Regions from separate parts of the Cellvibrio sp. ATLC23 genome, predicted to be linked through region 2. Evidence: predicted binding sites of a transcription regulator. Region 2 holds the regulator's gene; the other holds the start of a gene.

Region 1 (15,519 bases), on a different contig from region 2:
CAATGATTTACTGCCCGATGTAGTCACCACTGCAAAAGGCTTGGGCAATGGCATGCCGATTGGCGCCTGCCTCGCGCGCGGAAAAGCAGCTGAAGTGCTGCAACCGGGCAATCATGGCACTACCTTTGGTGGCAACCCGCTTGCCTGTAGCGCTGGCATTGCAGTCATTGAAACCCTGCAATCATCCAATTTAATTGCGCGGGTAAAAGTGTTGGGCGATAAATTACTGGCCGACTTTAAAGCCGCTTTGGCGGGCAATGCCAAGCTGACCGATATACGTGGCAAGGGTTTAATGATTGGCATCGAGCTCAATGCGCCCTGCCCTGAGCTGATTCAGAAAGGCCGCGATTTGGGTATATTGATTAACGTGACCGCCGTCAACACTATTCGTTTACTGCCGACCTTTATCCTCTCCGACGCCGAAGCCGATGAGCTGGTCAGTAAAGTCGTGCAATTAGTTAACGAGTTTTAACCTTTAGTTACTGAGTATTAAATAGGCGCGCGCATAAGGCGCGCGCTGCAATAAAAGAGCAATGATTATGGTTCCCCCAAAGGCACCGAGACATTTTCTAACCCTCGCTGATATTAACCGCGCCGAACTGCAACAAATTATTGCACGCGCCATCGAACTCAAAGCCATGTTGCGTCAGGGCACTGCCCCTGAACCGTTTAACAACAAAGTACTGGCAATGATTTTTGAGAAAAACTCCACCCGCACCCGCGTTTCATTCGAATCCGGTATGGCGAAGCTGGGTGGCCATGCGATCTTTTTGTCCACCAAAGACTCCCAGCTCGGTCGCGGCGAGCCTATCGAAGACGCTGCGCGCTGTATTGCCAGCATGGTCGATATGGTGATGATCCGCACCTACGCACACAGCACCGTTGAGCGCTTCGCGGAATATTCACGCGTACCGGTGATCAACGGCCTGACCGATGAGTATCACCCCTGCCAGCTGCTGGCCGACATTCAAACCTATGTTGAAAAACGCGGATCGCTCGCGGGCAAAACCGTCGCCTGGGTGGGTGATGGCAACAATATGTGCAACACCTATATTGAAGCCGCCGAGCTGTGTGACTTTGAATTGCGTATCGCCACCCCAAAAGGTTTTGAACCGGAAGATGAATTTGTCACTCCCTATCAAGATCGTGTCAACCTGAGCAATGACCCGCGCGCAGCGGTCGCCGGCGCTGACCTGGTTGTCACCGATACCTGGGCCTCTATGGGTCAGGAAGATGAAAAGAAACAGCGCGAAAAGATCTTCAGCGGTTATCAGGTCAACAAAGAACTGATGAACCTAGCCAAAGCCGATGCGCTCTTTATGCACTGCTTGCCCGCCTATCGCGGTAAAGAAGTGACTGCAGAAATCCTCGATGCACCCGATGCAGTAATATGGGAAGAAGCTGAGAACCGGATGCACGCACAAAATGCGCTGATGGAGTTTCTGTTTAACCAATGAATTCCGGTAACAGCCGATAATTCAACACAAAAAAGCAAAACCCGCTAATTCAACAGAATTAGCGGGTTTTTTATTGAGCACCAAATTAACCCGCCACATAGACAACGTTGTCCGATAATGCACCAGCGAGAAACAAGCGAAAATACCAAAAAAATACACGCGGTAACACTTTTTATTTAAAACGCCCCAAAATAATGCTTTTAATAACTTTAAGAGATTTAAAAAATATCTGTTATTCTATATATGAATAAAAATGATTAAATTCGCCGTTTTTGTGAAAAAACAGTCTTAAAATTCGTAACAAAAGGTAACATTTAAAAATGTTAGATGCCTATAATCACCTCGTTGGTACAGTTAAACATTCTGATTAATCTTACTTCCTGAGGGTTCCATCATGTCAAAATCATTCGTATCTAAAGCTATTGCTGTTGTTTCATTTGCCAGCCTGTCAACGTTGTCTGTTATGGCGAATGCAGAAGCATTTGCATCCTACAAAGAAGTTCCTGGTGTTGTGACTAAAGTGAACGCAGCTGAAAGCACTATCACCATCAAAACTGAAGATGGCGCCACCAAAACCTTCAACGTGATCAAGGGCGCTAAAGTAGCCACAGAAAAAGGCCGCACCATGTCATTGGGTTCATTAGGTAAAGGCGACACTGTTGTATTGAAAAACCGTGTTTCTTCTCCAATTGCCAGTGAAGCCAAAGCACAAGTATTGTCGGCTAATCAATAATTCAGCGCTGATATCAACTATAAAAAACTTTGACCACTGCAATGAGCCCCGAATGGGGCTTATTGTTTTTGGGCGAATTAAAAATACCTGTCGCACTACATTACATAACAACTAATTCTTGATACTGCATACGTATTCAAACTATTAATCCAAACCATTTACCGTATTCTGCCGCCGGAAGTTGTTGTTACATGCGTTGCATGCATACAAACCTAATAAAGATAATCATCAAAACTTCGGTAAATCACTATGAAAACACTCCCCAAACTGTTGTTTGCTTTTTTGTTATACCCGTTAATTTCCACCCCTGTTATCGCACAGACAACCTTTGTGCATTTGTTTGAATGGCAATGGAATGATATTGCATCCGAATGCGAAAACTTTCTCGGTCCAAAAGGTTATGCTGCAGTACAAGTATCACCGCCGCAAAAATCAGTTGCCGGAAGTTTTTGGTGGACGCGCTATCAGCCAGTGAGTTACGCCATAGAAGGGCGCTCAGGTACACGTGCTGAATTTGCCAGCATGGTTGCACGCTGCAAAGCAGTCGGTGTTGATATTTATGTCGATGCCGTCATCAACCATATGTCTGCGGGCAACCGTAATTTTCCCGAAGTGCCTTTTGCCGCGAATGATTTTCACACTTGCACCGGCCCTATTAATTACAGCAATAGATGGCAGGTACAAAATTGCGATTTGGTTGGCTTAAATGATTTAAAAACTGAATCAGATTATGTGCGTGGAAAAATCGCGGCTTACTTAAATGATTTATCGAGCATGGGTGTAGCCGGATTTCGTATCGATGCCGCCAAACATATGCCCAGTGCCGATATCGCCAATATCGTCAGCCGTTTAAATGGCTCGCCCTATATTTTTCAAGAAGTAATCGGTGCGGCCAATGAGCCTATTACGCCAGCTGAATATACTTACATAGGCGATGTTACCGAATTTAATTTCACCAATACGATTGGCACTTATTTTAAAGGCCGTGCGCCGTTAAAGGATTTACGCAATATAGGCGTATGGGGTGGCTGGTTAGCAAGCAGTGATGCCGTAGTATTTGTTGCCAATCACGATAACCAGCGGCAGAACACCAGTAACACTGTGACCCACAAAGACGGTATGAATGTGAATAACATCGCGCATGTTTTCACCCTCGCCTTCCCCTATGGCTATCCGAAAGTGATGTCCAGTTACAATTGGAACGATCACGATCAAGGCCCGCCAACCAGTGGCGCAAGTGCGTGTAATAACGGTTGGTTATGTGAACACCGCAACCGCGAAATCGCCAATATGGTGGGCTTTCGTAACGCAACAAAAGATGCATTTTATTTATCGAACTGGTGGGATAACGGCAGCAATCAAATTGCATTTGGTCGCGGCAGCCTCGGTTTTGTTGTCATCAATGGCCAAAACGACAGCATGAATGTCACCCTGCAAACAGGTTTGGCTGCAGGTAGTTATTGCAACATAATCAGCGGTGATTTTGTCAATGGTGCCTGCACCGGCGCAAGTATTACCGTTGCTGCCAATGGCACCGCTACATTCAATGTTGCAGGCAAAAGTGCTGCTGCTATTCATGTGCAAGCAAAAAATGGCGGCGTAGTTGGCAACAACTGTGTGTATTCTTCAATGAAATTGCGCGGCACATTTAATAATTGGGCAAGCGCTGATATGTCCTGCACTACTGGCACCTGGGTTGGCACTGCAACATTTTCCGGTACTAGCACCGGCCGCTTTAAATTTGATGCTTACGGCAACTGGGTTAACAACTGGGGCAATAACAACAATGATTTTATTGCCGATGCCAGCGGTAACGATATTCTTGTTGCCACTCCAGGCACTTACACCATCAGCTTTAACGATGCGAGCTTGCAATACGCGATTACACCAAACAACACCAGCAGCTCCGCAGCAAGTTCTATTAGCAGTGTTTCAAGCATTGCATCCAGTTCCGCAGCAGCCACTGTCAGCGTGAATTTCACCTGCAAGAATGGCACTACTTATTCAGGGCAAAGCGTGTACGTGGTGGGCAACAATACTGCATTGGGTAATTGGGCAACCGGTGCCGCAGTTAAGTTAAACCCGACGAGTTATCCAACCTGGACAGGCACCATTCAATTGCCCGCCAATACGGCAGTTCAATGGAAATGTTTAAAGCGCGAAGAAAATAATCCGGCTGCTGGTGTCGTCTGGCAGAGCGGCAGTAACAATACACTCAACACCGGAAGTGCGAGCAACACGCAGGGAACCTTTTAACTGCGTACTAAACGCTGTTTAACAACGGCGACATCAAAAAAATTAAACCAAGTCAAGGCGACTGAATAATTCAGTCGCCTTTTTTATAAAACGAAAGTCACACCGTCAAATTAATTTCTTGCACCACACCCACTTTGCCATCTTCGGTTAAATAAATGCCGGAGTTTGCCACTTCACCGAGCGAATTATTTTGTGGATCTTTTAATTGAAACGGTGATGACACATGGCCGAGAAAAATCGCGCCGATATTTTTATCACCCAGCGCCGCTAATTGCGTCGAGCCATCTTCATTGATCATCCAGATACGCAACTGCTGATAAATGCTATCGCCTTCATCGATAAAATGATTGCCATCTTCATCGTATGCCGCCAGCTCGGCAAAACCGCGACCACTGCTGGGGCCAAATAATTCACTGCCGTTATTGATGTTGCCATCGCCATTGCGATCCAGCGCCAAATAACCGCTGCCGGGGCGCAGGCTAGCAATTTGCTCGGTAGTGCCGTCATTATCCAAATCAAACGCAAAACGGGTCTGGCTCAGGGATGCACCCAGCCCATCAAAATTAATCACCAAGGGGTCGACTTTTTTGCTGCCCGCTTCAATGGTGATATTGGACTCTTGCACAAATTCGCGGCTCATGTTCATTGCGACAGTGAAATCGATTTCACGGCCATCGGCACTACGCACTCGCCCTACCGCCTGAAAACGCATGGACTCCTGCTCCTGATATCGTTCATGCCGTTGATAGATTAAACCGGGGCCGGCACTGCGCGCGGTAACTGCCTGCGCAGGTGGGGATGAATCTACGCTCAAGGTTTGCGTTTTGCTTTCCCGGCCAACTTGAAGATCGGCCGGAGTACTCATATGCAGATCTTTGCCGGTGATGGATTTATACATCGCCTCAATAATCATCTTATTCAAGCGATCACGGGAATCCATTGGCGTGCTTAGATCCAGCTGCTCTGCTCGGCGATGCATCGCCAGTAAAGAACCAGCGCGCGATAAATCCACCTCTACGTCAGGCGTTTCTGGTAGCTCCGCCTTAACGGGAGCAGGACGCTCCGGTTGATCAAACCAAAACTCCAAATGCTCTGTAACACTCTGTTGTTCGCGATAATCCCGCTGTGCAGCCATGCCAATCAAGGCGTTAGAAATAATCATAATGCCGTCCGTCTTTATCAAAACCAAAGAAGAGCCCCATACAAAAGAGTGAGGGCTAATCTCTATAGCGGCAAAAGCGTTGTTTTTTTGAGCGGAATTTATCGGAAAAATTAGGCGGGTTGGTTATGAGCGGGAATCGCCTCACCACTGGAATTGTATAGACGGTTAATTGCGCGCAAGCGCCAGTTGGTTTTTATAACGCTGATGCAGGATGTTTACACGAAATACGTAGGTTTTGGTTTCTTTGTAAGGCGGCACACCGCGATACTTTTCTACAGCACCCGGCCCGGCATTGTAAGCGGCGGTCGCCATAGTAATACTGCCGTCAAAACGCTCCAGCATGCGCGCCAAATATTTCACTCCACCATCGATATTCTGTGCTGCATCAGAGGCATTGCTTACCCCCATATCTTTTGCCGTTCCGGGCATCAATTGCATCAACCCCATAGCGCCCTTGCGTGAGCGTGCCAGCGGATTGAAATTGGATTCGGCGTGAATAATCGCGCGCACCAATGAGGGATCAACTCCGTACCTGCTCGCAGCTTGAGTAATCAAATAGGTAAATTCAGTCAGGTAGAGTTTGGTACCGCGCCAATCCACCCGCGACAAAGGATTACAGGCATAACAGGAGTTGTACACAATCACTTCGTAAGCCGCTTTTTTGGGCTGACGGTCTGAGTAGGCGACAGTGCCGCCTTTCTGATATTTAAAAAAAGTAAAGGGTTGCACGGACTTTTTGCTCGCCGCAGCCTCCGCCGCTAATCGCTCTTGCTCCTTGCGCGCTTTTTCTTCGGCGGCAGTTTTTTCTGCAATGCGCCGGACATGGGCTTCAAAATCCGCAAGGCTGGACTCTTGGGCAGTATCCTCAGCTGTGGTGTTAACTGCATCTACCGCCCATACGCCCGCGCTGGACAAAGCCAGAATCAGGGAAGCAGATGACAACCAAACTCTATACACAACAGACACCATCACCAAGAACTGGGCAGACAAGACCACAATAAATCTGGCCGGGAGATTGAGTGTAGCCCAATAAACGGGATGCTTTTGTCACCAAAATCCATTTTCGTGACTTAATCCAACTTCTCAGCCCATCTCAAATCAGGATTCAAGCCATACATCACGCACCCAGTGCCAAACCGAGGGCCAAGTCTCATCGGTCAATTCACCATCGCGCCAGAACACCACTTCTCCGTCTTGCTCGACACAATAGTAAGTGCCATTGACTTCACACAGCGGCATTAAATAGCGCGGCACGCCCTGTTCCCAGGCCACTGCCGTCACTTCAGGTAAATAGGTATGTGAATAGGGGTCAGCAGCGGTAACTGGCTCGATGGAACCGTACACCACATCGCTCGCTTCCAGTAAAAAGGTGCGCATTTCACGGGGGATTGGCAATAACAATTCTTCTTCAATTTCGACCAGCCGATCTTCATCGGGCAATTCCAGCGGCACTGGCACCATTTCATTGTGATCACGCAGCAACTCAAGAACTTCATCGATATCGGAATTGGAACCGGACATAACATAACCTGAAGATGACAAAGGGAGGGGGAATATAGCCCGAAGCGATTCTTGATAACAAGAACTTAGCATTAATCCAACTGACTCACGTGGCGATTAAGCGGCATCTACACTAAGGTTTATTAGATATTTCGCTACCCAGTCGCTATCCTCCAGCGCAGCCGCTGCGCGCCACACGGAACCCTGTTATGTACACCCGTATTTTTGATCGATCAATACTAACCGGATTATTTATTGCACTTGCACTGCTACAACTTCCGCTTAGCGCGCATGCACAAAACAGCCGCAGTGGCTTTTTGGATTTTAATGTCTACCCCTATTTATCCGATGTCGATGACGACAGCGTAGCCACCATCAATGCCGCCGCGCAATTGCCCAATCGCTTTGAATATTTCAGTCTGACCAATTTTGGCAATCAAAAAACAGCGGATGAATTGAGCGATACCACGACCTATTACACCGAACAAAATGTGCGCTGGCGGATCAGCGAACAATCGCCATTGGATTTAACGCTGCAAATGAATTTTAGAACCGGTGTCGACAATGATCGCCACCGTTTAGGCGTGCGCTGGCGCTTAAACGACAGTGCGTATTTAAAAACATTATTTGAGCGCATGAATTTAAAATATGCGATCAATGCTCATGTAATTCAATTTGACGATCAACCGGGAAATGCCTGGCAACTTGAACACAGCTTTATGATGAAATTCCCCTGGTTATCACCACGTTTATATCTCGCCGGTTTTATTGATCACACCTTTGGCGAAACACTTGCGGGTAACATTCCTGATGACCCTGTAGTAGCCGAAGCACAACTAGGGTTTAACATTATTGAGCAGCTTTATTTTGTTACTGAATACCGCATCAACCAATATCGCCGTTCCGACGTCAATAATCTCGCGGTGGGCATGCAATATAAAATTGTATGGTGATTACTATTGTCTCGCGAATGGTATTAGTGCGCATCAAACAGCGACATTTGGTTCTCCACCAATTGCCCTAGCGACTCATCCATAAAATGCAAAATACTGTCGGCGACGGGGGCGAGCTGTTTGGTCACATAATGTTGATAATCAAACGGGCTCTGGCGCAAGTTCATATCCACCTCATAGGAGCCAACCGGCTCCGGCCCATTAGTGGTAATCACATAACTGATCCAATCGCCACGGCGCAAACGCACACCAGTTAACTGCTCGTATTTGCGCGCTGCCTGCACATGGGGAGGCACATTTTTTTGGTATTCATGCAGATGACGGCGCAACCGCTTGCGATAAATCAATTCCACATCGCGTTTCCCCGCCAACACTTCAGCGTTAATCGCGCGCACAAAATCCAGATAATCTTCACCATCAAATACTTTGCGGTACAGCGTCATTTGAAATTCTTTGGCCAGCTGGGTCCAATCGGTACGCACATTTTCCAGCCCTTTAAACACCATATCGCGCTGACCATTCACCTCTATCAAACCCGCGTAACGTTTTTTAGTGCCTAATTCAGAGCCGCGAATAGTCGGCATTAAAAAACGCAGGTAATGGGTTTCGTATTGGATTTCCAAAGCACTTTTGATATTAAATTCAGCACGCAAGGTCTGCTGCCACCAGGCATTTAATTCTTTGGCTAAACGCGCGCCGATCTTATGGCACTGCTCCGGCGCCTTAGGCGTTTTACCCACGCAGTTATTTTCCAGCCAGACAAACAGTGAATCCGTATCGCCATAAATCACCGCATAGCCCTGTTGCTCAATCCAATCGCGGCTGCGCTGGATAATTTCGTGGCCACGCAGGGTGATGGAACTGCACACACGGGGATCAAAAAAGCGGCAGCCAGTAGAACCCAAGACACCGTAAAACGAATTCATAATAATTTTGATGGCGTGGGAGAGCGGCGCGTTTTTATGTTGCTTGGCACGATCGCGCGCCGCCGAAAGCTGCTCAATCACTGCCGGTAAGATATGCCCCTCGCGGGCAAAATAAGCCTCATTAAAGCCGGCCAGTGTTTCAGTTTCATCGAGCTGATTGTGCTGCGCTAACCAAAATGCACAAGGGTCAATTAAGAACGTGCGGATAATGCTCGGGTACAGACTTTTAAAATCCAGTACCAATACATTGTCATAAATACCGGGGCGGGAATTCATCACATAGCCGCCGGGGCTGATAACATCAGATTCCAACTCGCCTAAATTGGGCGCGACATAACCGCGCCTATGCAAACGCGGCAAATACAAATATTCAAATGCCGCCACAGAGCCGCCGATACGATCCAACAACAAGCCCGTTAATTGACTGCGCTCCAGCGCAAAGGCAAGCAACTCTTGCTGGGCAAAAATTTTCCACACCAATTCACAGTCGTGCAGGTTGTATTCAGCCAGCGCTAGCTTATCGGTTTTAAACAACTGGGTAATATCACCGCCGCGATTACTGCCAGTAATTAATTTACTTTCGCCCAACAACTCCTGCGAAATATTTTGCAGTGAATAACTTGGAAATTGATGATTAGCCGCTTTAAGTAATTCGATACCGTCGAGCGCCACACGCCCCGGAATTACCACAAAACTGCGCCCGCCATCGCCTTCTTCATGGCGCCAGTGAATGGATTGATTAGCGCGACCTAACTGCAGTTCCATTTTTAAGCGCTGGCAAATATTTTCCAACACCAACAAATCAAACTGCACCAGATTCCATCCGATCAAAATATCGGGATCGACCTGTTGCAGAAATACAAAAAATTGCTGCAAACAAGATTTTTCATCTGCACAAAAAATCACCAGCTCCGTATCAGCGCCCTGCCCCACCATAAACACCCGCTTGCCCTGCTCACACCAAACGCCGATGGAATAGAGCTGTTTGGCATCCATAGAGGTTTCAATATCAAGCGAGAGCATGCGCAAAGCGGGTCGCCAGAGTGATTGTTCATCGGCCAACGGCGTAATGCGAGGGTTAAGCAGCGGCTGTGGTAGTCCAGCGGAATGAGTAGAGGCAGAGTGAACAGAGGGCGATTGATCCGGCAAACCCAACTGCGCACCTGCGGTTACAAACCGCTCCATCAAATAGCGCTCCGGCGGGCGAATATCGCTCTCCCAAAATGCAATCTCGTTCTGCCGAAAAATATCTTGTGCATCACGCGCAGTGCGGTGATTTTTAAAATAGAGCGCGTTAACCGGTTTATTCAGAAAGGTTTTTAATTCAACTTCCGCCATACGCCAGTGGCGCAAACGCTTAATCAACACCTGAATTTGCGCTGCATCTTCACGCAACACAAAAAACACTACCTCCTGCCCGGTCACCTGCGTCCAACAACTGCCGGTTTCTGTCGCCCACCACAAATCGAGCACAACCCCCTCACGGGTATCGCGCCATTGGCGGGTTAATAAAAAGACGTTGATCATAAAAGCACAGAAACTGGTTAATTAACCAGTATTATCCTGCATTAGAGGATGGGGATGCAATCGGGATTAAAAATGCAGAAATGAATGGGTGATGTTTTTATCTGGGATACAAATCAAACATCACCGATCTTTTAATAACTCCTGACGTTGTTGTTCATAAGTTTGGTAGTCAGGGGCTAAACGATCCAAACACTCTTTGCGTTGAACTCCACTCAAAATTTCGCATTCGTTGCGATTACTCACTTGAACCGAGTTATAAATTTGTCGCTGGGAACAAGCTGCAAGGGAAAGCAGGGAAAAAATAATGAAAATTTTCATGATGACGACACCTCTTTCAGTAACTTATGAATGATGCATATCGACACAATGGATTTTAGACAGTTCACTAGCAGATACGATTTGTTACAAACCCACGCTTAAAGTAATCATAGGCACTCCCAAGCAAAGCCTGGGAGTAATAGGAAAACAGCGGGAAGCTATTTTAATACGCGGCTTGAACTTGCAGGGTGCCACGGTTCTGGCACGTAACGGGTACGGGCGAGGAATTGGTAGTAGCCCAAATCGTGTTTTGGTTTTTCATAACCGACGGGAATGGGTTTGCCGGAGAAGGTTTGGAAATAGAGCACACAGGAGTCGCGCCAAATTACGGCGTCGCGCTCCTGTACTTGTAAGAGCGCTTTTACTTGTGCAAAACGTTCAGCATCAACAAATTGTTCTTGCTGATCCCAATCGCGTTGCATGCTGCGAACCTGTTCTACACCTTCATAATATTTGTGGACTAATTCATCCCACAAGCTGCGGCCAGATTGCATTTTGTGATCCCAACTTACGTGATGAAACCAAAGCAATAGATCTTCTGGAACCGCATTTACATCGCCGTATAGTTTTTCCAGCGGCGCAGGATATTGCGCAATTGCGTTAGAGCCGGTTTTAGTGCGATCAAAACCAATGCCGTCTTTGGCTGCGCGATGATAATAAATTGCAGTCCAATCTGGGCGTTCTAAATTAGCTGTCCAAGGTGCAGGGCCATAGTGATCACCTTGCGAGTACAAATGAGTCAACCCTAACGGTGAACGATAATTTACGCCAGCTTCGCGCGATATCATCATCATATTCTTAACGGGTTCGATAAATTTTTTATCGTTCGAAAAAGTCATGCGCAACCATTCTTCTGCGGCCGATTCTGCCGAAATAGTGTGATCCCACGCCATACGCCCAAACGCATACCAGCTGGATTGCACAAACGGATGCCCTGTCCAGTTACGGTCAGTGCCGGGGTTAATGACTGCGGCCATACCGGTGCGCTTGCTATTAAATACTTTTCCTTCAAGGATATTGCCGATAGTTGAACCCTCGCCTTTAGCAAAAGTTTCAGTGCGTAGTGACTCTTCAAACAGCGGGCCTTGATACGCAAGGTGTGTGGCAAAACCAAAATATTCCTGGGTGACTTGGAACTCCATCATCATATTGGTTTTTTCCATCGCAGAAAAAAGTGATGAATAGGGTTCGCGCGGTTGGAAATCGATGGGGCCATTTTTAACTTGCAAGATGACGTTATCCGCAAATTTTCCATCAAGTGGTTTAAATTCATCGTAAGAACCACGGAAGCGGTCGCCAATATCCGGGCTGTATACAAATGCGCGCCAGAAAACTACGCCACCATAAGGCTTTAATGCTGCGGCGAGCATGTTAGCGCCGTCGGCGTGATTGCGGCCATAATCTTGTGGGCCAGGTTGACCTTCTGAGTTGGCTTTTACCAAATAGCCACCAAAATCGGGAATGTATTGATACACTTTTTTGGTGCGCTCTTTCCACCAGTTTTGCACGCGTGGATCGAGCGGATCGGCTAAATCCAAATCGCCAAAAGCGCGCGGTGAATTGTAATTAATCGATAAATACACCTTGATCCCGTAAGGGCGAAACACATCGGCAAGAGCCGCAATTTTTTGCAGAAATTGATCGCTCAATAAGCGCGGGTCGGCATTTACATTATTAATCACCGTACCATTAATACCGAGCGATGCATTGATGCGCGCATAATCGACATAACGCTGGGATTTATAATCCGGCAATGTGCCCCAATCCCACAGCGATAAACCGGCATACCCGCGCTCAACCAAGCGATTCACGTTATCCCAGTGATTAACTACACGATGCTGCAATTTGGGCGCACTGGCGATGGACACTTTTTCAACTGACTGCTGTGTTTGTAGCAAGCGCAATAAATGAAAACTGCCATAGAGCACACCCACATCAGTATTCGCAGCAATAATCGTTACTACGCGCTTATTGATGTGGGTCCGCTCGATCAAATATCCTTCATCGCCTAATGCCGCCAAACGCTCGCCTAATTGCAGCGATGCAATAAGGGGGGAATTGGTAGGTGTACCCAGCACCACTGCATACTTGGATAACTTTTTATTGCCAATCGCGATAGGTCTAGCCAATAACTCACTTAATCCGCGCTGTAGCTCAACAGTTGCTACACTCAAGCTTGGCGAATCACCTTCTGCCAGAATCTGGGTAAATTGCTGCTGGTAGGTTTTGCGTAATACCTCATCTGCCACCGGCTGATAGCGCAACCACATTTCATAACCGTCTTCGGCACGGCTGACTTGTGCTGCCCCAGCAAGAAAGAACAGCCACAAAATGAATAAATTGGTAAAGAATCGTCTGGACACGTGCATCTCCGCATGGATTATTTTTAAATAGCTGCTATCTTATAGTCACATCAAATATAACACTTGTATACAAGAAAACAATTTAATAAATGTAAAGGATAGCTCCAGACTAAAAACACTAAAGTCATCCTAACAATCTATCTCGGTCAAAAAAAATGATAAAAATTATTTCTTTATGCTTTATCTCTCTCGTTAGCCTTCAGGCCTTTGCGGCCGATAAAAATATCCGGGTGAACAATTTTAGTGATCCCAATGCAGCCTATGCGATCAAAATGCTTAAGCTGGCCATCGCTCATAGTGACAACCCGAATTACACCATCGATATATCCCAGGAAGACCTGACTCAAGCGCGAGTCAATGAAGAAGTCCGCTCGGGCGGTCTATTGGATTTATGTTGGGCTTCATCTGATTCAGAAATTGAATCGCAATTGCGCCCGATACGTATCCCACTATTTAAAGGTTTACTGGGCTATAGAATTTTTATTATCAATAAAAATAATCAGCGCCAATTCGACAACATAAAAACCCTCGCAGACCTTAAACAGCTCACACTCGGTCAAGGGCGCACCTGGGCTGATGGCCGCATTCTTGAAGCCAACGGTTTTACAATTATCAAAACCAACAAGTACCCCGGTCTATTTTATATGGTAGAAGGTGAGCGATTTGACGCTTTTCCCCGTGGGGTGCATGAACCCTTCAGCGAACTGGAAGCGCGGCCTGAATTAAATTTAGCCGTTGAAGAAAATTTAATGGTTTATTACCGCATGCCCTTCTATTTATTTGTTTCACCCAACAATCAAAACCTCGCCAAAGATTTGGAGATAGGTTTTGAACGCGCAATTGCCAACGGGGAATTTGACAAAGTTTTTTACGGCGACAAATCCATTCAGGATGTTATGAAAAAAGCCAATATGAAAAAGCGAAAACTATTTAAATTGGATAATCCACTACTTTCCAAAGAAACGCCAGTGAACCGCCCTGAACTTTGGTTTGATCCGCAATCGATTCCGGATGAAACCACTACCAATAGTCAAATCACCCGTATTGAATAATCAACTGATGCAAGAGGAAAAAAAATATGAATATCTCACGTAGAAAACTACTCGCCATGAGTAGCGCCACTGCGGCGCTACTCACAACCGCTAAACTGCAAGCCGCAGAAAAAGCTGCCGCCGCGACCGGATTAAAAGATGCCTACAAAAATGATTTTCTAATCGGCGCCGCATTAAGCGCAAGCATCATCGGCAAACAAGACCCGAAGCTGACAGCATTAATTACCAAAGATTTTAATTCCATCACTGCTGAAAACTGCCAAAAATGGGGCGAAGTGCGCAATGAAGATGGTAGCTGGAAGTGGCAAGACAGCGATGCCTTTGTAGAATTTGGTACCCGGCACAATATGCATATTGTTGGCCACACACTCGGCTGGCACAGCCAAATTCCCGACAGTGTGTTTAAAAATAAAGATGGCAGCTACATAGCGAAAGAAGCACTAGCAAAAAAACAGCAAGAGCACATCACCACTTTGGTTAACCGCTATAAAGGCAAGATCGCAGCGTGGGATGTGGTAAATGAAGCGGTGGGTGATGACAACAAAATGCGCCCTAGTCATTGGTACAACATTATGGGCGACGACTTTCTCGTCAACGCATTTAATCTCGCCCACGAAGTCGACCCCAAAGCGCATTTGATGTACAACGATTACAACAATGAACAAGAAGGCAAACGCAACGCGACTATCGATATGTTGAAGCGTTTACAAAAACGCAAAGCGCCCATTCATGGTTTGGGCATGCAAGCTCACGTAGGTCTGGAATCGGATATGAAAAATTTCGAAGACAGTATTCTCGCCTACTCCAAATTAGGGCTACGCATTCATTTAACGGAATTGGATATTGATGTATTGCCATCGGTGTGGAATTTACCGGTTGCGGAAATTTCGACTCGTTTTGAATACAAGCCCGAGCGTGATCCTTACATTAATGGCCTGCCAAAAGACATAGATGAGAAATTGGCAAAAGCCTATGAAACCCTGTTTAAAATTTTAATCAAACATAAAGACAAAGTAGATCGCGTGACCTTCTGGGGTGTGAGCGATGATGCCAGTTGGCTCAACGGCTTCCCGATTCCCGGTCGCACTAACTACCCCTTATTGTTTGATCGCCAACAACAACCCAAATCCGCTTATTTCCGGCTGCTTGATCTGAAAAAATAAATGACTATCCGCTGCGGATTGTTGTAACCAGAGTTGTGCTGTAGGCTTGCGCCAATCACAACAAGGCTTACAACAATTCGCATGCACAAAACACCTCAGGCAAAACATC
Region 2 (15,519 bases):
ATTGATTTACTGGAAAAATGCGGTTTTGAAGCGGTGCATTTGGGGGAGAGAATTATGCGGGTGGAAACAGCGGTACCCTATTTACTCGGCAGATTATTTTAATTAAAAAATGTTCAGTCTTATTCGCTGGCTAGTTCGCGCTGCAAAATGGTTTCAAATTCAACGACCGGTACTGCCTGGCTTGATAAATAGCCCTGATAATAATCACAACCAAACGATGCCAGAATCGCCAATTGTTCGGCCTCTTCTACGCCCTCTGCAACTAATTTCATATCCAGCAAGCGCCCCATGGTGATAATGGTTTCGACCAATACACGATCGTTTCGGTCCTCGATAATATCGCGCACAAACCCTTTATCAATTTTTAATGTACTTACCGGCAAACGTTTGAGGTAGCTAATTGAGGAGTAGCCAGTACCAAAGTCATCGAGCGAAAAACTGATACCTCGTTCACTCAGGGTTGTCATAGTGACAATGGCATCATCAACACGCTGAATAACAATGCCTTCGGTAATCTCCATATCCAATGATGCGGTTGGAATTGGATATTTTTCGAGAGTTGCCAATACATCATCAACAAATGCCGCACGGCGAAATTGACGCGGGCTGATATTAATACTCATTGTCATGCCTTGTTTCCATAACCCTGCTTTATCCCATCTCACCAGCGTTTTGCAGGCAGCATCCAACACCCATTGACCAACATCAATGATCATTCCTGAAGTTTCTAACACTGGAATAAAATCAACCGGTGAAACCATACCCTTGGTAGGATGATTCCAGCGCAACAGTGCTTCAGCACCTACAACACGACCACTGGGAATATCAATTTTAGGCTGGTAATACAATTCAAATTGCGACTCTTCCAGTGCGCGATGCAAATCACCTTCCATTGTTAATTGGCGGCTCACTTTATCGGCCATCTCTTCGTTAAAAAATTCAATTGAGTCGCGCCCCTTTTCTTTCACCTGATACATAGCGGTGTCGGCGTAGCGCAGCAATTCATGAACAGAATTATTTTTTTCCGGGTAAACCACCACGCCCACACTACAGGTCACCCGCAGTTCCATGTTGTCATACATATAGGGCTGGGAAATGATAGCGCGAATTTTTTCGCTGATCTCACCTGCGCGTAATGCTGCGGTTTCGATATTTTGATCCAGCACAGTGAGCACTACGACAAACTCATCGCCACTCAAACGCGCGACCAAATCCTCCTCTCGCACGGATTGCAATAATCTGTTTGCAACCACTTCCAATACCCGATCGCCAACTGGATGACCAAGCGAATCATTGATAGTTTTAAACTGGTCGAGATCGATAAACAATACCGCCCCAAAATACCCATGCCGCTCTGCACGACGCAGTTCATGCTCAAGGCGCTCGACTAACTGCAAACGATTGGGCAAGCCAGTAAGGGCATCGTGGTGCGCCATAAATTCCATTTTGGCTTGGGCATTTTTTCGCTCGGTAATATCGACCGACACAATTAACGCAACTCGCTCGTCGTAAAACGCGAGCGGCATAATGTGCGTTTGCAAAAATAGTTGTTTCCCGGTTGATGTCACAAAACGCTCTTCAATTACATCCAACTCTTCATTGCCACGAATGACCCGGTAATCGTTTTGCAGCATGGTGTCTATATCGAACACTGAATCTTTAAGTAGCTGGCGAACATGCAAGTTGCGCATTTGTTCAGGGGTATAACCCAATTCATTAGCGAGCGCTTTGTTAGCAAATAAATAATAACCAGCGATATTGCGCGCGCCGATCATTACCGGTAAGTGATCGATAATTTGACGTAAATGCTCTTCACTTTTACGCAGAGCCAATTCAACTGCGCGACGCTTGGCGAGGGAAAGCTCAACCACATCCAATAATTGATTAGAACTGGCGATTAATTGCGCCAGCTCATCTTTGCGCTGTGCTGGTAATTGCGTGAGGCGATTAACGCCGGGATGATCGGGATTAATACTATTAATTTCACGCGATAGCCGCACTAACGGTTTAGTCAGGGTGTAATAAAAAACCACGAACAGCAACAACACCAAGAACATATTGCGCAACAAGCCTGTCATCAACGCGGTTTGTGAGCGATTGTAAAAACCCTCCAAGGCCAAATCCATATCTACCGAGAAACGAATACTCCCCGAAGTACCATCGCTGTAGCCGGGCAACAACAGATTCGCGGTGTATTCACGGGTATTTTCAGCGATTTTATTAGTGAGCCAGCGGGTTTTTACTTCCGAGCGCGTGCTGCTACCTTGTGCAAGCACATTGCCAGTATCATCGTAAATTACGACTTCATAAATAAAACCATAGCGCAATAAGCCGTTAACCACTTCGTAGGAAAGCTCATCATCCAGAGTCGATACGGAACGTACAGCAGGAGGTGTGGCAACTTGAATTACACGGTCGATCAATGTTTTGAGTTCTTTTTCCTGATTTAAAAAATCAAGATACAACTGTACTGAACTCAATAAGAAGCTCAAAACAAACGCCAGAATGATGCCAATCTTGGCAAGCTGGAAAGAGATGCCATTAAAAAAGGAAGGCGCTTTATCTCTCATTGACCTAGGGTTTCCGAAGGACTTTATCAGTTATATGGGTGGGATAGTGAGTGCCTTACACTGGCAATTTACGCTCAGTCTTGCGTGAGTATAGAACAAGATTATCCATGTCACCTAAATCTATAGTGTTATTTTCTATAGGAAAATTAACTTTTTGATAGTAACAATGCAGCATCACCACAAGGCATGGAAAATGATTTCGCAACACCCACCTGAGTGAGCTGCCCGCGATAAATGTTCAGCGCCGCAAGCAGACCAGTATCTGATTGCAGTGCCCCCATACCCTCTTCCGCCAAACGGATAATGTAGGGCAAGGTTGCATTAGTCAGCCCCAGAGTTGCTGTGCGGCCTACCGCGCTAGGGATATTCGCAACACAATAATGCACCACACCCTCTTCGATATAGGTTGGGTGTTGATGTGTGGTCGGTTTGGATGTTGCAAAACACCCGCCTTGATCGATTGCAACATCGACTAGAACGCTGCCGTTTTCCATCTGTGCGATCAGATCCCGACTCAACAATTTAGGCGCGCTGGCACCTGCGTTCAGTACGCTGCCAATAATCAAATCCGACTGCAGTGCTATCAACTCGATGCGCTCTTGGTTTGCATATTCACAGATCACACGGCCGCGCCATTGCTCATCCAACTGCCGCAAACGCGCCAAGGATTTATCCATTATGTGCACCTGAGCACCCAAACCAACCGCCATAGCAGCCGCATTTGCGCCCACTACACCTCCACCCAATATCAACACATTGGCCGGTGCGACACCTGGGATACCACCCAATAACACCCCCTTGCCACCCTGCGCCATTTCCAGATGATGGGCACCCGCCTGCACCGCTATGCGCCCGGCAATTTCCGACATAGGTGCAAGCAAAGGCAATCGCCCCTGCGTATCCGTCAAGGTTTCGTAGGCGATGCAGCTTGCATCAGATGCGAGTAGCGCCTCGGTTAAGGTGCGATTGGCGGCCAGATGCAAATAAGTAAACAGTAGATGGCGATTATTCAGTAATGCATATTCTTCAGGTTGCGGCTCTTTGACTTTCACAATCAAATCCGCACTGACGTAAACCTCGGCTAAAGAATCCACCAGACTTGCACCTGCGTGTTGGTAGCGCGCATCACTAAAACCCGCCGCCTGCCCCGCACCACTCATCACATAGACACTGTGGCCACGCCGATGTAATTCAGCCGCGCCTGCCGGTGTTAAAGCAACCCGATTCTCACCTGCTTTTATTTCTCTTGGGATACCGATACGCATAAGCGCTTTTCCTGTCATCAATTACTACCCACCTGAGTATAGCCAAAGGATTCAAACAAACTCATTCAGCTTGCAGCAAGTTGGCGCAACTTATGCTGCATGAGTTATGTACAGTTTTTTGACACTCAATTTGAATCAGAAATCGCGCAAAAGTGAGTTATTTACCGCCAATACTGACAATTTGGGGCACTGCGGTGACAAAAATGAGGCCATTGAGGTAGTTATGGGTATCGATGTCAGTGATTTACGCGAGTTGATTATCAAACCTTATTTGCACGGTTTAGGGGAGCATTCAGAGATTGCCGAGAACCTGCTGCTCGGCACCGCAGCACAAGAATCACTTTTGGGACTGCATTGTTATTGCGCGCAAACCAAAGGCTTAGGACTGTATCGCATCACTGCCGAAAAACATCAGGAGCTGTGGGATACCTATTTAGTACAGTTTCCCGATTTAGCTTCGCAACAGCGCGGTTTAGCCAGCCAGCAGCAATTTTTAAAAAATCCACACGGTGAATTGATCAGCAATTTAACTTACAGCACCGGTATGGCCTGGATGATTTACCGCCGTAGCGCGATAGACATCAGCAAACCCGTTGATATATCCACCCTCGCCCAACTCTGGGCCAACCACTTTGACAACGGTACAGGCTGCGCTCGCAATACCGATGAATTTATACAAAGCTATCGCACCCGGGTGATGGATAACTCGAAAAAACTGGTGGCATGAATTCAGAATATAAAAAACCAAAAAGGCTGCAAAATGCAGCCTTTTTGGTTATTAGCGGGTTAAATCCAGATTAATGAATATCCAATACATCCACATACTGAACTGCATTGTCGCTGTGATTCACGGGTGACGCTATGCCGCAAGCATCTGCCTCATCATCAACTGCGGGGGCATCTTTATTGGTTTTAAGGTTCACAAAATCGAATAAATTTAAATCGGCCAATTGCGATGGTTGGGTATTGCGGATAGCCGAGAAAATTGTTTCGGTACGGCCGGGAAATTGACGTTCCCATTGCTGCAACATGTCTTTAACAACCTGACGCTGCAGGTTTTCTTGTGAACCGCAGAGATTACACGGAATGATCGGGAAGCCTTTTAGCTCAGCAAAATGGGCAATATCTTCCTCCGCGCAGTAACTCAGCGGGCGAATCACTATATTGCGTTTATCATCGGCCAAGAGTTTGGGCGGCATGGCTTTTAGCTTGCCACCGAAAAACATATTCAAAAATAAGGTTTCGATAATATCGTCGCGATGATGACCAAGCGCAATTTTGGTTGCACCAATTTCCTCTGCAAAACCATACAGCGTACCGCGACGCAGACGGGAGCATAAGCCACAGGTGGTTTTGCCTTCCGGAATCACTTCTTTGACGATGCTGTAAGTATCACGCTCGATGATATGGTAAGGCACGCCGACCTGCTCCAAATACTGCGGCAAGATATGCTCTGGGAAACCGGGCTGCTTCTGATCCATATTTACTGCAACCAATTCAAACGAAATCGGTGCCGTCTTTTGCAAGCTCATTAAAATATCGAGCATGGTGTAAGAGTCCTTACCCCCCGACAAACACACCATCACCTTGTCGCCATCCTCGATCATGTTGTAATCGACAATGGCTGAGCCTGTCAGGCGGCGCAAGCGTTTTTGCAGCTTGTTAAATTCAAGGCGATCTCTGCGTTCGTGTAACTCTTTCATGGACTCAAAACTCATGCGGGAAGGTAGCTCAATCGGCGACTGGGTCGGCGAGCGGCGCATTGTACGGATTTTGCGCGCAAGTTGAAACGAATCCCCCAAATCACGGCAAGATTTTGCCGGTCTATAATAGGGTTATTACCGGCTAAGCAACTGAAATCGCTACAACTATTGTCTGGATACCCTATACAGACTGGCACCTCCAGCATCTGGCATAGGGCTTGCTCTTACCACCATCAAGCCCCCACCGAAAGCAGTACCAGGGGAGAATTTTTGCCGTGAGGAGGTAGTCATGTCGTTTTTCGACAAACTGTTTAGAAAAGGTGCTCGCTCATCTGCACCAACCAAAGCACCAGCCGCTGGACAAGAGGACGTATCGTCCGCAAATAACATCCCTGAGCGGTATCTCCCACTAGCGGAGTTACACGCACAGAGGCAATTACTGGAGATAAAAATTACCGGTACCAGCCGTGTTTATCAGAGCATGATTTTGGCGATTGATGTCGAACGCGGCCTACTCTGGCTGGATGACCTTTTCCCGCAACAACTATTATTAGACGCGGGCGATGAAATTACCCTGCGCCACCATCGCAATGGCGAGCAGCTGGTCATTCGCGCCCCTATAGTCGCCATGGGCTTTACCTATGACGCAATAGGATTTGCCATCGCCCTGCCTGAGTTTGTTTATTACATGCCCAGACGCAACGCACCGCGTTTTATCGTCGGCCACCAATCACCACTTTCGGTCAAAATTCGCACCCTTGGGCAAGAACCCAGTTATGGCACATTACAAGACATTTCTACCGGCGGACTACGCTTGATAGTAGCGGGCAATATGCTGCCCTACCTGCGCCATGGCGCTCTATTGCCAATGTGCGAGGTGGATATTAGCGATGAGCTACAAATTCGTTGCCGCGCGCGTATCTGTGCGTTTCGTATAGGTCGCAGCCCTTATCGCCATACCCAAATCAGTGTTGAGTTTATCGATATGGAGGAAGAGACGCGCGCCGCGCTCGCCCGATTTCTGCGCGAATCGCAACTCAGCCATAGTGGACACTGCGCCCCAGAACCCATCAACAGCTACGCCGCCTGAGGACAGGCAATCGTGAAAATAAACCAGTAGAAGAAAGCTACTGATTCTCTTGTTCTGAACTAAGATAGAAACACCAATGCTGAAGATGTAATTCGCGGCATCACCAATCACATCAACAGGACGGATAAACTATCGCACAAACAACTGGATTTGATTCTCAGATTTAATTAATGCCACCGTGAATTAACGCAATTGATTCAGCTTTTTACAAAAAATTTCGTTAAGCTTGGGGCAAACGACTAATTATTTTCTGCGGATGATATGGAACCCTCATGATATACAGCCAAGAAATTGCCAACCAAGATTTACTGCGCCTAGATCGTGCTCACGTGTGGCACCCTTACACATCATTTACCCAACCCGGTACTGTTGCAGCAGTAAACCACGCACAGGGGGCAGAATTACATCTGGCAGACGGCCGCGTTTTGGTTGACGGCATGTCCTCTTGGTGGAGCACACTGCACGGCTACAATCATCCGGTATTAAATCAAGCAGTGATTGATCAAGTTGGTAAAATGGCGCACGTGATGTTTGCCGGAATTACACATGAACCTGCAGTAAAGCTCGCCAGCTCACTCGCTAAAATAGCTCCCGATGGATTAAATAAAGTTTTCTTTTCTGATTCAGGCTCTGTTGCAGTTGAAGTTGCACTTAAGATGGCAATTCAATATTGGCATTCTCAAGGTCAGGCTCAGCGCACCATGTTTCTAACATTAAAGCGCGGTTATCATGGCGACACTTTTGGTGCCATGTCAGTTTGCGATCCACACTCAGGTATGCACCATCTCTTTCACCGCTCGCTTTCACATCATTTATTTGCAGAAGCGCCACCTTGCAGTTTTGATGAGACGTTTCAAGAATCCCATATTGCGAATTTTGCACAGCTCATCCAACAACATCGCCAAAAGATTGCGGCAGTCATTCTTGAACCGATTGTTCAGGGTGCTGGAGGAATGCGTTTTTATTCACCGGATTATTTACGGCGTGTACGCGAGCTCTGCAATAAAAATGAAATTCTTTTAATCGTCGACGAAATCGCCACCGGCTTTGGCCGCACTGGAAAACTATTTGCCTGTGAGCACGCCGGTATCAGCCCGGATATTTTATGTATAGGCAAAGCACTGACCGCAGGTTACATCACCCTGGCAGCAACACTCTGCAACGACAAGGTGAGCAACGGCATCTGCAGTGGTGAGAGTGGCATTTTTATGCATGGGCCGACCTATATGGCTAACCCGCTTGCCTGTGCTGTGGCCAATGCCAGTATTGATCTGCTGCTCAACTCCGATTGGCAGACAACAGTTGCGAACATCGCGCAACAAATGCGCGATGAATTGGCACCATGCAAAGATTTCTCATACGTGCGCGATGTGCGCGTGCTGGGTGCTATCGGGGTGGTCGAATTAGAAAACGCAGTGGATACGAGCAAGTTAATGCCGCTGTTTATCGAGTTGGGAGTGTGGATCCGCCCCTTTGGCAATGTTATCTATTTAATGCCGCCCTTCATCATCAGCAAAGATGAATTAAGCAAATTAACATCGTCAATATTGAAAGTAGTCGCAACACTCACAAAGTAGCCGCGAGGGTCAAGGGGAGCCAGTTCCCCGATTCAACCCACCTCTTTAGCATTAGGCAAGCAAGATACTATCGCTACCGCTGCATTTCATACTTGCGCATTTTTTCTACCAGGGTGGTGCGGCGCACGCAAAGCTTATCTGCTGCCCGAGCAACAACACCACCGCAATCATTCAACGCTTGCTGAATTAAACTCATCTCTAAATTGGTAATGTACTCACGTAAGTCAATACCTTGTTCGGGCAAAAGCGGAGTGTCGTTCATATTTACATAACTGGTACTACCTGATACTGCAGTACCATTTGCATTTGCTGGCGCGTGCACGAAATCTTCATCGGTTACATCCACATGACGATACTTTGCCGGTAAATCTTGCACACCAATTACACCAAACGGATGCATGATTGCCATGCGCTCAACCAAGTTAGCAAGCTCGCGCACATTACCGCTCCATTCATGCTGGCAGAGCGACATAATTGCTGCCGAATTAAAACGAATAGAACCACGCTGCTCGCTTTCCATGCGCGACACTAACTCGTTCATCAATAATGGAATATCTTCAGACCGGTCTTTTAGTGATGGCAGCTCGATAGGAAATACGTTCAAACGATAGAACAAATCCTCACGGAAAGTATTATCCGCAATCATCTGCTCAAGATTACGATGGGTTGCAGCAATTACCCTAACATCTACCGGCTGGGTTTTGTTGCTACCAACACGCTCGAAGCAACGCTCTTGCAATACGCGCAAAATTTTAACTTGCATATTAAGCGGCATATCGCCAATTTCATCTAGAAATAAGGTGCCGCCCTCTGCCATTTCAAAACGGCCAGCGCGCGAATTGATCGCACCAGTAAACGCCCCTTTTTCATGACCAAACAATTCACTTTCGAGTAACTCCGCTGGAATTGCACCGCAGTTAACGGGAACAAAAGGCTTGTCCCGACGTGGCGAGTTATAGTGCAGGTTACGCGCAACTACTTCTTTACCCGTACCCGACTCACCAGTAATCAACACTGAAACATCTTTATCAGCCACCTGCGCCATCATTTCACGCACGTTTTGAATTTCGCGACTGGTACCTACCAGACTGCGAAACAAATGTACGGGGCGCCGCTGAGGCTGTCGCTTACTCGTAGATTGCGCTTCGCGATACAACTGGGCGCGATGCAGTGTATCAACCAGCTTGTTATAGGTAGGAGGGAGAGAAAGAGTAGCAATAACCATAAAGCGATAGAGATCATCCAATCCCTCATCGGCATTTTGATTTTCATCGCCAACCAAGACAACTGCCACCTCATCATTCCAAGAGCGGATTTCTTTAAGCAGCTGCGCAAGAGATTGATTGCTGTCACGATAATCACCAATCAAGATCGCTACATAGTCTTCGCCGTTATTTTCCTCGGCAACAGCGGCCTGCCAAGTATTGCTAGCGGTTGTGCGTGTAGTTTCGCTAAGGAAATCCAGCAAAATTTTTAAATCGTGCCTGCGTGACTGATTATCGTCTATAACAAGAACTTTATTGTTGCGCCACATACCCCAAGACCTTTTTCATTTCATACCAACACCCCGACGGCAGATAAAATATCAGTCAAGGCAAAGAAACGGCTACTTGGAGTAAGTAATAGACGAGACACTGATCTTAGTCAAACTTATGGCGAAATGTTTTTGGCGTTTTAACAGCATTTAATCAACCAGAATAATTATTCGCCAAATTTACGCCTTTTCAGCTTCGAACAAAATAAAGACAATCAACAACACTTATGGTGCAACTACGCGGAAACCACACAAATTGTTTTTATGGTTTGTTATTTTATGACAAATAATTTTATGACTTGGGCGATGCCACTTGTGGGGCAATTTCATCCCACCCGGATTTAATTGTCTTTAATAATTGAATCGCTTCATTAACTTTTTCGACATCATTCAACTTGGATGCTTCCAACAACTTAAGGTTAATGTACTCATAAAGCTGATCAAGTCGCTCAGATAACTCTCCAGCATCCATATCCAACGAGCTACGCAAGCCGCCAATAATGCTGATGGCCTTTCCCAACAACTCGCCTTTTGCCGCAAGATCTCCGCGCTCAATAGCTCCTTGAGCTGCCGCCAAACGCCCAAGTGCACCTTCAAATAGCAATTGAATTAAACGATGTGGCGAAGCATTGTTAATTTCTGATTCAATACCCAACTGACGATATTGTTTCAGCGCTTCTTGTGGTTTGTAGTTAGACACGGACTATCCCCTGCGAGCAGTTATGTATCTTAAGGCTAGCAGGGCTAAGAGGCTTTTGCGAGTTTTGCTATAAGAGAGTTGTTTTAAAAACCTTATGAACTAGTGCTTTTAACACTTATTTCACAATTTTAAGCAAGGGCAGATCCATACCAGCCTACTTAGGTCGCATGAAGAAGCGTCACTTCACGCTGACATTGGGCTATCAGGCCAGCATAAACACCTTTCAACTCCCCTAACGCACATACCAATGTAGACTTGTCATCGCGATTTGCTGCGATCACTTTATCGATCAACAATATGCAAATGCGATCCAAATGCCGAACTTTTTCCCAATCCTCCTGCTGTAATGCGGTGGTTAATTCTAGCTGCAGATGACGCATAGCCATAATGCCAGCTTCGCCACGGTATTCAGGAGCAGACACCAACTGAATCGCCATAATAAACCCCTCGTTACACGTGACTTCCAATCGCATCCCAGGCGGTTTTTATCTCGCCCAGCAAACGACCGCACTCATCCAGATACTCCGGATTGTTTTCATAATTCGCCTGACTAAGGCGGCGAATGACATAGTCGTATAAACCGTCAAGATTAGCGGCAAGAGCACCGCCCTCTTTGTCATTCAAGCTACCCTGTAACCCGCCCACTATGGCTACTGCCTTGCCAATTAACTCACCTTTACGGGCAATCTGATTTTGCGCCATGGCACCTTTAGCTTGGGCGATGCGCTCTAATGCGCCTTCAAACAACATCTGTATTAAACGGTGAGGAGATGCTGTTTCAACACTGGAATGAACTTTGACGCTGGCATAGTTCTGAACGGCAGAATAGGAATTCATATATCACCACAGAGTATTAGAATTTTGCGTTGCTGGCCGGAGCGACCAAACAACCCAACCCTATAAGCTAACGGCACTAATCGTAAAATCTTTAACCTGAAACCGAGAAAAATGTAAAAAGACCATGCCGCAACTTGCGAGATTACTATGCAAGCCAAGTGATAAATTCATTTCGGATTCAGCCACAACAACTAAAGTAAATGTAACCATCGCAAAGGAGATATTCATGAACAACCATTTTGTTTCAATGTTATATGCGACGATTCTTGCAGGCATCTCCAGCACATGTGTTGCCGAGTCTTTACGCTGTAAAACGAAGCTCACGCACCTCGGTGACACTAAAGCAGAAGTCCTCGACAAGTGCGGCAACCCCATAATGACCGACAGCTTCTGCCAACCAATCGCAACCACTACCCAAGCTCAGGGAATACAAAATGGCGATAACAATGCACAAAACAATATCGCTATAGCGACATGTGAAAATATAGATATCTGGACCTACAACCCCGGCAAAGGCAAATTCATCACCCACCTGTATTTTGCTCGGGGTCAGCTGCAGAGTATTCGCTATGGCGACAGAGTGAAATAAGAGCACATTGAAAAACTATTGCACAACCCGATTTACTGTATATAATCACAACCACTGTACAAATAAACAGATACGGGAGTGCATCATGTCTGACTTAACACCGCGCCAAGAACAGGTACTGCAACTTATTCGTCAATACGCAGATGAAACAGGTTATCCGCCCACGCGCGCCGAGATCGCACGAATTCTCGGCTTTAAGTCAGCCAATGCCGCTGAAGAGCATATTAAGGCTCTGGCTCGCAAAGGTGCGATCGAAATCATTCCCGGCGCATCACGCGGAATAAAATTGCCAGAGATACAAGCAGGCATCCCAATTGTTGGACGCGTTGCAGCAGGCAATCCGATTCTTGCACAAGAGCATATTGAAGATTATTGCAATATCCCCCAGAGCTTTTTCTCACCCAGTGCAGATTTTTTCCTGCGCGTTCACGGCATGAGCATGAAGGATGCCGGCATTCTCGATGGCGACTTGCTTGCAGTTCATAAAACTGATCAGGTTCGCAACGGCCAAATTGTTGTTGCACGCATAGGTGAAGAAGTTACCGTTAAGCGTTTCAAGCGCTCAGGCAACAAAGCAGAAGTTGAGTTATGGCCAGAAAACCCCGAATTTGATGTCATCTTGGTTGATATGCGCGACCAGGAATTCAGTATCGAAGGCCTCAGTGTAGGAGTAATTCGCCGTGACTAACATCGCCCACGTCATCCCCACCACTACTACTCGGCAGCAACCCGCGAACGGCGTCACCGAGCTGGTATTAACCAGTGACTCCCCTGAACAGGTTGCACTGCTACTACCAATGATTGCCTTTCTTAGCAATGCATGCAGCGATCGCTGGATTACCTGGATCGCACCCCACAATATCAGCCGTGAATTACTGGAATCTTATGGTGTTAATACGCGCTATATTCGAGTTATTCACTGCCAAAACCCGCAAACACTCTTATGGATTACGTGGGAAGCGCTCTCGGCAGGCAACAGCCACACAGTGATATCAAGCCCGGGAAAGCTGGCAGATAAAGAGCTTGCCCAACTTGAGATGGCAGCCAAAATCGGTGAGTGTCAGGGATTACTGCTCAGAGTGCGCTAAGCTAATGGCGCGTTAATTAAACGCAGTTAATGATGGGATTGTACTTCGAATAAATGAAGTATCGCAGGGAGGCAGCCTCAGCCTGTATAGCTGAAGTTAATGCAGCATTAATTTTTCGGTATCACTCAACTCTTCAACCATTTCATCTAACATAGCTTCCGCCTGTTGATCAGCAATATCGCCTGCAGCCTCCATCCCTGCTTCAATCATTGCTTTGGCAACTAAAAATTTTTCTTCACCCAAAAAAGCCAGAGATTCTTCTGAAAAACGAATTGTCACCAGAGGCTCATTCTTCTCATCATCAGCACGCGCCAAAGCCACATCACCATTCAGCAATTCAACAATTTCATAAAAAGACGACATGACTACCTCGGCTGCCTCAACTTAAAATGGGGGGTGCATTCTAACACCCAATTACCTCAAAGCCTATTTGACAAGCTGCCGTGGAGAGGCAAGCAGCAAGAGACAAGGTGAAGTGCTGGCAATTACCCAGCCCATATCCGCACTGGGAAGAAGAACGGCTTGGCCAGAAGCAAGCTCACAAGTCCGCCCAGCAGAGCTCAATGTTAACTGCCCTTGCAATACCATTAGCACGGAATAAATATCACTCTTAGAGGTATAACTGCCATTTAGTTGGATTCGCTGCACCGCAAAATCATCAAAGTTTACAATGCGTTCAATGCGCAACTGCTGATTGGCAATCAGCAACTCAGAGGGCTGAGATTGGGCAACATTCAGATCTACCAATTCAAGTGCACTTTCAGTATCCCAGTGCGATTGGGTTAATACCTTTTGCCCGAAACTGAGAATTTTGCGCTCATAAACTGGGGTCTGAAACTCCACAACTCTAACCCCATGCTGCAGTGCATGAGGAACCAATTTAGGTACGGTGATCACATCCCCCAGTGTTAATGGACGACTCGCCACAAAACTGTTCATGGTTTTGCGCAGCTCAGCCTCAGTTTCAAATAATGTTTTATTTTCAATCTGTTGCGATAACTCATTAATCCAATTTATCAATTGGGAATGCATTACAGGCTGGTGTATTTCTAATCCTGCTGCAGTTCGCTTCTCATCTAACTGAAGATCTATTAAATGCCTGACCTGCTCATAAGCCAGCACGGAACCCAGATAAGCCTGTTTAAATGCATCGTCAGTCTGATAGCGCCGCCGCATTTCAGGCGAAAAACCCAGTTGGATTGCACCAATCCCCTCAGGCCAAGCCTTCGGGTCTATATGGGTCACAACATAAACTTCTTGTTTTTCTTGATGAAGCTCAAAATACAAATCGCCATAAACTTCATCTGGAAGTGGATCAAGAATTTTAAGCAAAATAGGCTGAGCTTCATGAGGCAAGCCCATTTGCTCCGACATAAGCTCCAACAGCCACGGCAAGGGGATAACACCAGCATCGCCCATTACACCAGACTGACCGCGAGCCTCAATACCGGTATACCAAATCTCCTGCCCCCATGGTTTGGGGATATGGATGGGAGCCAATAGCCAAGGATCGGACATCACAAGCCAAGGTAGCGCATGCAGTTGACAATACTCCCGCAACACTTCGTTCGCATTAGCAACGCCATTAGGCAAAGATTGCAGTTGCTCCAACCTCTCAGCAGTGAAAAAACAAATACTCCCTTCAATACGTATAGATTCGTGACTATCTACAACAATTGAAAGCAACGCAAGTAACTCTAACGAGGGTTGCTCAGGAAGATAATATTGCGAGTGGGAAAACTGGATCACCAGCTGCTGCGCTTGCGGAAACTCACCTATAGCTAGCAAGCGCCGAATGGTTTGTTCCATTAATTTGGCAGCCGGGACAGCTTTATCAAAGCAAAAAGAAACCAACACAATTCTCACAAATAGAATAGTTACACGCAGTTTAACAGACGAAGCTATAAGGGTGGATGAAACCCAAACTGACACCATAGAGATAAAAATAAAGGGCCAACGTATGTTGACCCCTTATTGGTACTGCAGGTTTGATCCGACTGATTAATTCAGGCGCTCTAACACAGTGGTAATCCCCTGCCCCAAGCCTATGCACATAGTGGAGACACCCAAATTTAAATCGCGATCCTGCATCACCGTCAATAGTGAACCGGTGATACGAGTTCCCGAGCAACCGAATGGATGCCCCAGTGCAATTGCGCCGCCGTGTAAATTAACCTTATCGTTCATCACTTCAAGCAATTTGAGATCCTTCAACACCGGTAATGCTTGAGCAGCAAACGCCTCATTCAGTTCAACAGCATCTATATCGTCGATAGTTAAATTGGCCGCCTTCAACGCTTTTTCAGTTGATGGCACAGGGCCATAACCCATAATCGACGGATCAACACCCGCAAGCCCCAATGAAACCACTTTGGCGATAGGCTTTAAACCCAATGATTTCGCGCGCTCTGCCGACATCACCAGCATCACCGAAGCCCCATCACTTAATTGCGATGAGGTGCCAGCAGTGACTTGCCCATTTTTAGGGTCAAACACAGGTGACAATTTAGACAAGGCTTCTACCGTTGTTTCTGGTCGAATAGTTTCGTCCTGATCGACGGAGATT

The links. The regulator LexA, encoded in region 2, represses DNA repair genes until DNA is damaged. The targets are predictions, from matches to a motif close to ACTGTNTNTANANACAGT.
Region 1: AC2CG4_RS11455 (DNA polymerase II) is a predicted target of LexA. The motif match lies at 10,527-10,544, and genes of this name have one in related genera.

What each region holds. Positions count from the first base shown of each region.
Region 1 covers NZ_JBXUOS010000006.1:111,730-127,248, forward strand. Annotated here, with positions in the region: gene AC2CG4_RS11415 (acetylornithine/succinylornithine family transaminase) at 1-472, shown strand, start outside; gene argF (ornithine carbamoyltransferase) at 540-1,457, shown strand; gene AC2CG4_RS11425 (hypothetical protein) at 1,852-2,190, shown strand; gene AC2CG4_RS11430 (carbohydrate-binding module family 20 domain-containing protein) at 2,440-4,446, shown strand; gene AC2CG4_RS11435 (hypothetical protein) at 4,544-5,608, opposite strand; gene AC2CG4_RS11440 (lytic transglycosylase domain-containing protein) at 5,774-6,565, opposite strand; gene AC2CG4_RS11445 (SMI1/KNR4 family protein) at 6,707-7,129, opposite strand; gene AC2CG4_RS11450 (hypothetical protein) at 7,318-8,061, shown strand; gene AC2CG4_RS11455 (DNA polymerase II) at 8,085-10,514, opposite strand; gene AC2CG4_RS11460 (hypothetical protein) at 10,635-10,832, opposite strand; gene AC2CG4_RS11465 (alpha-glucuronidase family glycosyl hydrolase) at 10,991-13,201, opposite strand; gene AC2CG4_RS11470 (diguanylate cyclase) at 13,351-14,247, shown strand; gene AC2CG4_RS11475 (endo-1,4-beta-xylanase) at 14,274-15,410, shown strand; gene lpxL (LpxL/LpxP family Kdo(2)-lipid IV(A) lauroyl/palmitoleoyl acyltransferase) at 15,492-15,519, shown strand, end outside.
Region 2 covers NZ_JBXUOS010000004.1:400,413-415,931, forward strand. Annotated here, with positions in the region: gene AC2CG4_RS09480 (16S rRNA (uracil(1498)-N(3))-methyltransferase) at 1-102, shown strand, start outside; gene AC2CG4_RS09485 (putative bifunctional diguanylate cyclase/phosphodiesterase) at 120-2,570, opposite strand; gene ald (alanine dehydrogenase) at 2,717-3,835, opposite strand; gene AC2CG4_RS09495 (hypothetical protein) at 3,942-4,562, shown strand; gene ttcA (tRNA 2-thiocytidine(32) synthetase TtcA) at 4,633-5,538, opposite strand; gene AC2CG4_RS09505 (flagellar brake protein) at 5,828-6,628, shown strand; gene bioA (adenosylmethionine--8-amino-7-oxononanoate transaminase) at 6,901-8,205, shown strand; gene AC2CG4_RS09515 (sigma-54-dependent transcriptional regulator) at 8,279-9,739, opposite strand; gene fliS (flagellar export chaperone FliS) at 10,032-10,439, opposite strand; gene AC2CG4_RS09525 (hypothetical protein) at 10,598-10,876, opposite strand; gene fliS (flagellar export chaperone FliS) at 10,890-11,276, opposite strand; gene AC2CG4_RS09535 (DUF2845 domain-containing protein) at 11,503-11,865, shown strand; gene lexA (transcriptional repressor LexA) at 11,951-12,553, shown strand; gene AC2CG4_RS09545 (cell division inhibitor SulA) at 12,546-12,953, shown strand; gene AC2CG4_RS09550 (hypothetical protein) at 13,050-13,316, opposite strand; gene AC2CG4_RS09555 (hypothetical protein) at 13,380-14,762, opposite strand; gene fadA (acetyl-CoA C-acyltransferase FadA) at 14,955-15,519, opposite strand, start outside.